DNA from 3 places in the Fictibacillus enclensis genome. Region 2 is predicted to be linked to each of the others. Evidence: riboswitches for the same ligand, from Rfam matches in the RefSeq annotation. Region 2 holds a riboswitch; each other region holds the start of a gene.
What was found. A riboswitch is a leader RNA that binds a small molecule or an ion and turns the genes downstream of it on or off. The one in region 2 is predicted to bind S-adenosylmethionine.
Positions count from the first base shown of each region.

Region 1: another riboswitch for S-adenosylmethionine. It lies ahead of QNH15_RS05760 (homoserine dehydrogenase); the one in region 2 lies ahead of QNH15_RS03885 (bifunctional homocysteine S-methyltransferase/methylenetetrahydrofolate reductase).
Region 3: another riboswitch for S-adenosylmethionine. It lies ahead of mtnK (S-methyl-5-thioribose kinase); the one in region 2 lies ahead of QNH15_RS03885 (bifunctional homocysteine S-methyltransferase/methylenetetrahydrofolate reductase).

Region 1 covers NZ_CP126109.1:1,061,587-1,065,183, forward strand. Annotated here, with positions in the region: gene QNH15_RS05735 (ABC transporter substrate-binding protein) at 1-101, shown strand, start outside; gene QNH15_RS05740 (hypothetical protein) at 159-299, shown strand; gene QNH15_RS05745 (GNAT family N-acetyltransferase) at 379-828, shown strand; gene QNH15_RS05750 (HPr family phosphocarrier protein) at 1,004-1,255, shown strand; gene QNH15_RS05755 (hypothetical protein) at 1,351-1,539, shown strand; SAM riboswitch class I at 1,581-1,690, shown strand; SAM riboswitch class I at 1,786-1,893, shown strand; gene QNH15_RS05760 (homoserine dehydrogenase) at 1,991-3,226, shown strand; gene yjcZ (sporulation protein YjcZ) at 3,283-3,510, opposite strand.
Region 2 covers NZ_CP126109.1:732,237-735,833, reverse strand. Annotated here, with positions in the region: gene QNH15_RS03895 (spore germination protein) at 6-254, opposite strand; gene QNH15_RS03890 (MBL fold metallo-hydrolase) at 334-1,263, opposite strand; SAM riboswitch class I at 1,373-1,489, shown strand; gene QNH15_RS03885 (bifunctional homocysteine S-methyltransferase/methylenetetrahydrofolate reductase) at 1,585-3,432, shown strand; gene metH (methionine synthase) at 3,425-3,597, shown strand, end outside.
Region 3 covers NZ_CP126109.1:1,786,213-1,789,809, forward strand. Annotated here, with positions in the region: gene mtnA (S-methyl-5-thioribose-1-phosphate isomerase) at 1-239, opposite strand, end outside; gene mtnK (S-methyl-5-thioribose kinase) at 245-1,456, opposite strand; SAM riboswitch class I at 1,536-1,690, opposite strand; gene QNH15_RS09570 (carbon-nitrogen family hydrolase) at 1,794-2,579, opposite strand; gene QNH15_RS09575 (pyridoxal phosphate-dependent aminotransferase) at 2,678-3,597, shown strand, end outside.

The DNA of each region.
Region 1 (3,597 bases), 330 kb from region 2:
ATCAAAAGTCGTGGAATAAGGTTTCAGAGTGGCTTTATGAGACAGATATGATCAAAAAGAAAATAGATACCCAAAAAGCCTATATTAATCTGGAAAAATAACAGAGTAGACTCCGCCTTGTTTGGTTATGTTAAGTACCAGGCAAGGAGGTGTCCGGCATGGCCAAAAATGAAAAAATCCGCAAGCAAAACGCGGAGCAGCGAAAAGGAAAGGCGGATATTCCGAAGGGAACGTTTGCTGATCCAATTGCCAATCAGGGTGATATCGCCGAAATCAAGAACAACAAGGACAGCCAATAACGAAGAACACGCCCTGATTTCAGGAGCGTGTTTTTTTTGATTTTGTTGTATGCTAGAAAGAAGAATAGGGGGTGCGGGAGTGCTGATATGGGAACAGAGCGGGCTGGAGAAAGCGATGGATGAACTAGAGATTATGAACCCCAATCCATTTTATAATGAGCTGTTTTACGGGAAAGGCAAAGTGGAGCCAAAAGATATTATGGAGGAACTTCTAGATATAAAGCCTCCCAGGTTTCGTTATGTGGTTAAAGAATACGGCAAAAACGCGGCCATTATTGAATACCTTTTACATAACCCGAAGGATGGCAAGCCGTGGCTGGGTTTCCTGATGGTTGCCAAAGCCTGTAAAAACCAGGGATTGGCAAAAAAGCTTTATACGGAATGCGAAAATGAGTTAAGAAAGATGAAGCACCCCGTATTGCGGCTCGGAATCTTAACGGGTAATGCTCCTGCGTTCAGCTTTTGGAGCAGAATGGGCTTCAGAGAAATCGAAATTAAAGAAAACGAGGAAAAAAATACATATTTTTGAAAAACAATTTTAACCCTTCTGATGCTCCTCCTTTTTTCCTAAACTGCCCATTATCCACATATTGATGGTCAGGCGTGCATATCTTCATTGGTATGAAAAAAAGTTAAACTGCCTTAATATGTGCTTAATCATTGCGGGTTAAAATGGCAGGGATAAGGAATAGGAGTGGAAAGGTATGAAGACATACTGCTTTTTGCAGGAAAAAATGAATTCCAGAACAATATCAAAGCTTGTTCATAAAGCGAACGAATTTGAAGAGTGTCAAATCTATTTCGAATTCGATAACTGCCAGATGAATGCCAAAAGCATGTTAAGCATGAGTAAACTCTCAGGCATGGCTGGCTTGTGCTGTATAACAGCGCAAGGACAGGATCAGCAGGATGCCCTTGAAGGAATACGTCAGATTTGTGCAGGAAAATTAGTGTAGCCTTATGTGCCTGAAAATTCCTGGAACAGTGGATTTTACCACACGGATTTTGTAAACTGGTGGTAACTCAATTTCGCTCGACAGGAGGATTTGTTATGAAAAACGTAATTCCTGGGACCGTTTTAATGGCTTTGGCCATCACTTTTACAGATTTTGCTTTTCATATCGCTGCGAGTGAAAGTTTCAGTGGAACGGTAATCACCAAATCCTTTATCATGGCTCTGGTGCCTTCACTGCTGATCATGTTTTATCTTGAACGGAAAAATAGGTCCAGGAGCGGTTGACGCTCTTCTTCCTCCATGATAAAGTAAGACTAATTTAAAAAAGCTTATCCAGAGCGGTGGAGGGAAAGGCCCGATGAAACCCGGCAACCTTCAGGCAGATTGTCTGAAAAGGTGCCAAGTCCTTCAAAGGTACAACTTTGAGCGATAAGAGATGAAACCGGAATGTAACTCTCTTATCATCGATAAGGGAGTTTTTTAGTACTAAAAAAGTCATTTGCTACATAACATGTTTCAATCTCATATGTACTCTTATCCAGAGCGGCGGAGGGAAAGGCCCTATGAAGCCCGGCAACCTTCAGGCATATTGCCTGAAAAGGTGCTACTACCTGCAGGAGAAATCCTGGATGATAAGAGGAGGCCGGACGCCCTCTTCTTAGGAAGGGGGCTTTTTTCATTTCGGAGCTATTCTCGAGAGGTAAGCTTATCCAATCAAACAAAGGGAGAGATATCATTGAGTGAAATTAAAATTGCATTGCTGGGACTGGGAACTGTGGGAACCGGGGTATATTCCTCATTGTTAAAAAGAAAACCTGATATTGAACAGTTGCTGGGAAAAAAGATTCGTCTGTCAGGAATATTGATTAAAAATCCGGCAAAACCGAGGTCCGACTTTCAGAAAGCGCCATTATACTCAGAGTTTGAAAAAATTCTGGGTAAGGAGGCGCCGGATGTGGTCATTGAAGCCATCGGGGGAATTGAACCGGCCAAAACGTACATTACCCGGTCACTGGAAGCAGGGTGCCATGTAATTTCCGCCAACAAAGACCTGATTGCCCGTCATGGGGAAGAGCTAACAAGCCTTGCGAAAGCAAGAGGAGCACGCTTTGTATATGAAGCAAGTGTAGGCGGCGGCATCCCGGTGTTAAGGACACTGAGGGAGCTTTTGCGAATCAATAAAGTACAGCACGTGGAGGGAATATTGAATGGAACGTCCAATTTTATTCTCTCGCACATGAGAACAACTGGATCTACGTTTCCGGAAGCTCTGGAACTCGCCCAGCAAAAGGGGTATGCAGAACCTGACCCGACGAATGATATTGAAGGGCTGGATGCTTTTTATAAAGCCATGGTGCTGAGTAAGTGGATTTATGGTGAACAGCCTATATGGGAGGAAGCCGAGGTAAAGGGAATTGGAAATGTGCGTCTTGAGGAAATACAGCTCGCAGAACAGCTTGGACTTCGCCTAAAACATCTGGTGCTCCTGGATGACAGTCTCGAGCTGAAGGTGAAACCGGTGTTGGTAGACAGTGAACACCCGCTTTATGGAGTGGAAGGAGTGGACAATGCCGTCCGCATTCAGACGGATCTTCTTGGCTGTTTAACCTTACAGGGACCCGGTGCCGGGGCTGAAGCAACAGCAAGTGCCATCGTCGAAGATTTTTTATCCCTGTATGAGACGGGCAGTGTTTATCAGGACAAACCGACAGTCTCAGAAGTCGTTCAAAGAAAACAGGCCAAAGAGGGAACGACCTATCTTCTGATTGGTGAAAAAGAGCACATTTCGGGAGAAACAATTTCTGCACTGCAGCTTCAAGGAGCAGTACTCGATACGGTTTCTCTGCCGGAAGCCTCCCTCATTGCATTCCTTTACGCTGGAGACTTGCCTGTAAGTCCTTTGCCGTTTACGAGCATTTATCCTGTGAGACTCTCGGCTGCAAGCGAGGTTGCAGAGGAAGTTCTATTATAAAAAAATAAAAAGATCCAGGCGGACAACCGCCTGGATCTTTTTTGCTGCTTGAACGATTAGCAGCTGCTGCTGCTTTCACAGCCGCCGTGGCCGTGACCGGCCCAGCATGAACAGCCGATGATGATCAAGAGGATGAACAATACGATGATGATCGCAAATCCTCTTCCGCCTCCATAACCGTAACCGCCGTAACCGCCGCCATAACCGTAACCGCCGCCGCATCCGCCGCCATAACCATACCCATAAGAAGCCGTTGACACAGGTACGTTTAACGGAGCGTTCATTGGTGCATTAATCGGTGAGTTTGCATACATTTAAAATTCCTCCTTTAATATCCAATTCCAACATTCTCGATACAGTATATGTAGGAG
Region 2 (3,597 bases):
ATCGGTTACGTATGGTTTTGGCTCGTAAACGCTGCATCTGTGTTTGCAAATTCATTTTGATCGTGAACATCCGGGTCAAATACCATGTTTTTCATTACCGCATCAGCCGGGGAATGGTCACCTACAGAACTGTTGTCCCCTGTCGATTTGGTATTGGCTGTATGGCTGTTATGGAATGTGGATCCCAAATTCAATGAACTGTTGCTCGCCAGGCTGTTTATTTTTAAATAATAGATATTTACCATGCACCCCATTGCTATCTCCACCTTTAAAAGTGTTAGTGTAGTGTATGATAAATGTCCCTTAAAGGTGAAAACCCCAGAATCTCCCGAGTTACGAAACCGGCTGCTTCCAAAGCGTCTCCCCAAGCGACAAAACCTTCAACCTCGCCTCATCAAGGCTCTGTTTCTCCCACTCTTTTTCAAGCCGCCGAAGGGCTTCCGGTCCGGTATCGTCCGCCAGACGGTAGGCGCCGTAATGCATGGGAATAAAGAGAGAAGCGCCTGTTTCCAGAAACGCTTTAACCGCATCTTCCGGGTTGATATGGGATACCTTCATAAACCATTCCGGTTCATATGCACCGATCGGCATAAGCACCGTATCCGGCTTCAAACGTTCTCCAATCTGCCGAAATCCACGAAAATAACCGGTATCCCCGGCAAAATAAACGCTTTCGCCCGTTTTCAGGTCTTGGATTACCCAGCCTCCCCAATGGGAGGTGTTCATGTCAAAAACGCTCCTGCGCGTCCAGTGCTGGGCAGGAACAAACATAATCTTCAGGCCCCTGTCCACAAACTCCTCCCACCAGTTGGCCTCTGTTACTGCCTGATACCCTTTTTTCCGAAACAAACCTTTAAGTCCGGCAGGCACATAAAAAGAGATTTTTCCTTTTAGCTGTTTGATGCTGTTGAAATCAAGATGGTCATAATGTCCGTGGGAGATAAGAACAAGATCGATTTCCGGCAGCTGCCCGGTGGACAACCCAGGGGCTGTGAGCCGCTTTTGCAATCCCATTTTTGGAGCCCATACAGGGTCTGTCAGGATATTCAGTCCGCCCACCTGCAAAAGAAAGGTTGAATGGCCAATCCATGTAATCGAGTGTTTGCTGCGGTTTTCTTTTAATCTCTGACGCTCTTTATTCGTGCTCTGCTGAATTTGTTGGGTCAAATCCTTTTTATTGCTTCGTCTTTCCCGCTGCCAGCGGAGTAAGTCTTTAAATGTATGTGTATTTTCAATGTCGTCAAGGTTGGCGAACTTCTTCATCGTCCGGATTCCTCCTGTTTGATACGATCCTGGCAAGATTGTAAAAAGCTATTGAAATGTTCTAATAATTATTGTAAGGTATAAAGAACTAATTTTATAGCAATTTGGTTTCTTATCCAGAGAGGTTAAGGGAATGGCCCGTTGACACCTCAGCAACCTTCAGCGATTACGAGCTGAAAAGGTGCTAAGTCCAACAAGTTCGATTGCAGAACTTGAAAGATAAGAAGAATGACATCGAATGTTCAAAGTCTTCTTCTTTAAGAAGGCTTTTTTTATTTTTTTGGGCCACTGGAAGATACCGAACCAACAGGAGGACTCATAATGGGATTATTGAAAGACCTAGAAAGCAAGATTCTGATCGCTGACGGAGCCATGGGAACGCTGCTGTATTCCTATGGAACCGACTGCTGTTTCGAGCAGCTGAATCTGTCTCACCCTGAACAGATCCAGTCGATTCACCAGGCTTATATTCAGGCCGGGGCAAATGTGATCCAGACCAATACGTACAGCGCCAACTATATTAAGCTGCAGCGGTACGGACTGGAGGAGCAGGTAAAAGAATTAAACAGCGCAGCCGTTTCTCTTGCAAAAAAAGCAGCCGGCGGCAATGCGTACGTGCTTGGAACCATTGGGGGTATACGGGGAACCGGCCCCAGTTCTTTGTCTCTTGAAGAAATAAAAAGAAGCTTCAGGGAGCAGCTGTACTGCCTTCTCCTTGAGGGTGTAGACGGGCTTCTTCTGGAAACCTTCTATGATCTGGAGGAACTGGAGGCCGTACTTAAAATCGCCCGAAGCCAGACCGATCTGCCGATCATATCACAGATTTCCCTCCAGGAGGTAGGCATCTTAAACGACAGAACCCCGGTGAATACAGCGATCAAGCGGCTGGAAGAGTTGGGATCCGATGTCGTCGGGCTCAATTGCCGGCTCGGCCCTTTCCACATGATCAAAACCCTGGAGGAAGTAGAAATTCCAAAGCATGCTTTTCTTTCCGCCTATCCCAATGCGAGCCTTCCTTCCTATGCGGATGGCAAGTTTCAATATGAAGGCGATGCGGAGTATTTTAAAAACAGTGCTTCTCTTTTCAGAAATCAGGGTGTCCGTCTGCTTGGCGGCTGCTGTGGAACCACACCGGCCCACATAGAGGCCTTCGCAAAGGAACTGAACGGTCTCTCACCTGTTACCGAAAAAAATGTTCGGCAGCGGCCAGAGCCGATTGCTGTTGCATCATCCGGGCAAAAGCCTCAAATCTCTTTGCCGGAAATACTGCAGGAACGCCGATCGGTCATTGTGGAGCTCGACCCTCCCCGAAAACTGGATACGACGCGATTTTTCGAAGGCGCCAAAGCCCTCAAGGAAGCAGGCGCAGATGCGATTACGCTGGCAGACAACTCTTTGGCATCGCCAAGAATTTGCAACACCTCTCTGTCATCTCTTGCAAAAGCGCAGACCGGTGCCCAGCCCATCGTCCACCTGGCCTGCCGTGACCGGAACATCATCGGTTTGCAGTCCCATTTGATGGGCCTTCACACGCTTGGTCTTCATGACATTCTGGCCATTACCGGTGATCCCGCAAAAGTGGGTGATTTTCCGGGTGCCTCCAGCGTCTATGATGTAACATCGATCGAGTTGATCAAAATGATCAAGCAGTTTAACGAAGGGGTCTCCCTCTCCGGTAAAGACCTCGGAGAGAAAACACATTTTACCGTGGGAGCGGCCTTTAATCCGAATGTGAAAGCACTCGACCGTGCTGTCCAGCGCGCAGAGAAGAAAATAGAAGCCGGTGCAGACTACTTTATCAGCCAGCCTGTTTATTCCGAGGAAAAACTGTTGCAGTTCCATGAGGCGGTAAAAGACCTCCCTGTTCCGGTCTATGTGGGCATTATGCCGCTGACTTCAAGCCGCAATGCCGATTTCCTTCACTATGAAGTGCCCGGCATCAAGCTGAGCGATGAAGTAAGGAACCGGATGGCGGAATTCAAGGATGATCCGTTAGCCGCGGCTCGTGAAGGACTGGCGATTTCAAAGTCATTAATTGATGCAGCCACGGAACTCTTCAATGGCATCTACCTGATCACACCGTTTATGCGCTATGAACTAACCGTTGAATTGACGCAATATGCATATAATATTGCTCCCCAAATCGTAAGGAGGATACAAAATGTCTAACATCACCCTTGAACAACAGCTAAAGAAGAAAATACTGATTATGGACGGGGCGATGGGCACCATTCTCCAGCAAGCCAACCTGACAGCAGACGACTTTGGCGGCGAAGAGCTTGAAGGCTGTAACGAAAATCTGAATTTCACCCGTCCGGATGTGATTCTCGATGT
Region 3 (3,597 bases), 1.1 Mb from region 2:
TTAAATTCAACGAAAGAAAGGGAGGTGTGGCTTTTTGCCCAAAGAACGATTCCAAAGGCGGCAGCAATTCCAATGGCCGGAGCACCTCTCACGTTCAATTTTTTGATGCAGTCCCAAACCTGTTCAATGGTGGTGACATTAATATAAACCGTATGATGGGGCAGCTGCTGCTGATCCAAAAGAAGCAGGTGATCCCCTTTATAGCGTAGAGATGAAATTTGCGTTTCTGTTGTACTCATATAAATTAAACACTCCTGATGCTGGTAATAAATTCTTCAATATTTTTTATGCGTTGTTTGTTCTTGATCCAATCCCGACCGAGTTTAAGAGCCTTCTTTTTAAGGATGATTTGTTCATCGAAATCAGCAATGGAATCCAGGTCTGCAACATGAGCCAGGCCAATGGTCCGGCGGATGACTTCACAGCCCGCGAAACCGACCATATCTGTAAATATGCTCTCCAGGACTTCATCTTCAAAACCCGGGAGTTTGGTTGCCAGCTCCACACCCTCGTCTCTCCAGAGTTCTTTGTATGTATCCGTAAAGGTAATCCATGTGTCTCTGATTAAGCCGGAAAGGTACAGCTGGTATTCGGCCCGTTTTTCTCCGTCTTTGATATGAGCCCGCTGAGCGATATGGTTCATTGCGATATTAGCAAAAAAGTGAGCGATATCAAATCCTTGTGGACCGTAGTAGGCAAATTCAGAGTCGATAATTTTGGTGGATTCCTCTGTTACAAAAATACTCCCTGAATGCAGATCTCCATGAAGCAATGCTTCGGCATGTGTCAAAAATTTAAGTTTGAGCCGGGCCGCTTTGTTTCTTAGGGCCGAATCATTCCAGAGTTCTGAAACGGCATCCTGCAGTTCTGCAGGATAATCATTGGTTTCAATATCATAAAATGGATCGGTAAACACGAGATCTTCGGTTATTTTGCATAGCTCAGGATTGGTAAACTGCTGGACCAATCTTTTTTTCTCAAACGGATGTAAATAAAAATCACTGGTGTAGAACAGGTTTTTCGCAATGAAAGTTCCGATATGTTGAGCCAGGTTCGGGTAGGTTACTCCATCAATCAAGCCTTTGCGCAGAATCACATGAGAGGACAGATCCTCCATGACAGTAACGGCCAGGTCGTTGTTCGTATAAATGACTTGGGGAACATGTTCAGACGCGAACTCAGAAAATTTTTTCAGTGAATCACTTTCAATACGTGCCCTGTCCAGGGTAAGCGGCCAGCTCTCTCCAACGACTTTGGCATAAGGAAGCGCCTGCTTGATAATAACCGATTTTTGGGTAGACGGTTCAACCAGCCGGAATACAAGATTCAAATTGCCGTCACCGATCTCATTGACCTCAATGGATCTGTAATCACTGAACAAGTCGAGTTTTTGGGATAGTTCGATCACGGTTTGCTCATTGAGCGGTGTGTAGGCTTGTTTTGTTGTCGTTGCCATAGGGTTTACCTCCGAAGGATAAATGTAAAAAAGGCCTCTTTTCTTGAAGAAAAGAGGCCTGGATGTATAGTTTCCACGCCTCTTATCTTGCAAAGCTTAAGCTTTGCTGGAATTAGCACCGTGCCATACTGGAAGTTCCAGGCTTCAAATAAAGACGCCCCATTTCACAATGGTATTACGGTCGGTTGCTGGGTTTCATCGGGCCAAATTCCCTCCACCTGCTCTTGATAAGAGACATTCATCATTAAGTTGTTAGAAAACACAGAATGCAATAATAATTTACAATGGCTATCATACAGCTTTCAAAGGAAGCTGTCAATTGCAATTTTCAAGAAGTTTAATAGTGTTCGGGTCTGCGGTCCTCAAAAATGGGGATTCTGCTTCTGACTTCATCAACGAGATCCGTCTCGATCTCGGCAAATAAAATGGTTTCATTTTCACCATCTGCTTCAGCGGTGACGTCTCCCCACGGATCGATGATGATAGAGTGGCCGGCAAAGGCGTTATTGTTATCCCGGCCGATTCTGTTGCATGCGATCACATAGCATTGGTTTTCAATGGCTCTCGTAATTAAGAGATTTCGCCAGTGAGAGAGCCTTTGGGCAGGCCATTCGGCCGGCACGAACAGAAGGGAGGCACCATCGAGAACATGGGCGCGGATCCATTCCGGAAAACGGATGTCATAACAGATGACTCCTGCAGCCGGAATGTTCTCCAGCATAAAATTCCCCTTGGTGGATCCGGGGGCAATGAACTTCTCTTCCTGCATAAGGCGAATCAAATGCAGTTTGCTGTACTCTCCAATCTGCTCACCCTCGCGATTAAAGGCGTAAAGTGTGTTAAAAATGCCATTGTCTGTTTTATTGGCAACAGAGCCGGCAACGATATTGATGCGGTGCTGCCGTGCTAAACCGCTCATCAGCTTTTTCAGATTATCCCCGTTGGCGTCTCCAATTTCAACAAGACGCTCCAAATCATAGCCGGTCGTCCAGAGTTCCGGCAGTACGACGATATCTGCGTTTTGTTTTGACGCTTCTTCAATTCTTTGTACGGCTTTCTTAATATTCTCTTCCGGCAATCCGAGCTGGATGTCCATTTGGATCAGTGCTACATTCAGTTTCATGCGTATCCCCCATTAAAACATTTTGACAGATTTTTAATAAGCGTATAACATATTGGATTAGAATTTCAAGAAAATTATGAATGACAGGATGTGTGAATGTGAAACGTTTCCAGCAAGCAGATGCGTTAAAACGCCTGCCTGAACAATTTTTTGCCAAGCTTGTGGGAAAAGTGAATGCGGTTGCCGCACAGGGGCATGATGTGATTAATCTTGGACAGGGAAACCCTGACCAGCCGACACCTCCTCATATTGTTGCTGCCTTGCAAGAGGCAGCGGTTAATCCTCAGTACCACAAATATTCTCCTTTTCGGGGATATGATTTTTTGAAAGAAGCGGTAGCTGTTTACTATAAAAACGAGTTTGGGGTAGAGGTTGATCCCAAAAAAGAAGTGGCTGTGCTGTTTGGCGGAAAAGCAGGTCTCGTAGAAGTAGCACAGTGTTTTCTGAACAAAGGAGATACCGCTTTAGTTCCGGATCCGGGTTATCCGGATTATTGGTCGGGCGTCGCCATGGCGGAAGCAGAAATGAGCATGATGGCGCTGAAAGAGGAAAATGACTTTCTTGTCGACTATAACGAAATTGATAAAGAAACGGCCGACCGTGCCAAATTAATGTTCCTCAACTATCCAAACAATCCAACAGCAGGTGTTGCCACTCCGCAATTTTTCAAGGAAACCGTGGACTTTGCCAAAAAGCATGATATTCTGGTCGTTCATGACTTTGCCTACGGAGCCATTGGGTTTGATGGAGAAAAGCCCGTCAGTTATTTGCAGACGCATGGTGCCAAAGAACAGGGAATTGAGATTTATACATTGAGTAAAACGTATAATATGGCAGGCTGGAGAGTCGGATTTGCGATTGGAAATGAGAGTGTGATAGAAAGCATTAATCTGCTTCAGGATCATTTTTATGTCAGCCTGTTTCCGGCGGTACAGGAAGCAGCGGCAAAGGCACTGCTTGGGGCGCAGGATTGTGTCAGGGAGCTTGCCGACATGTACGAAAAGCGAAGAAATGTTTT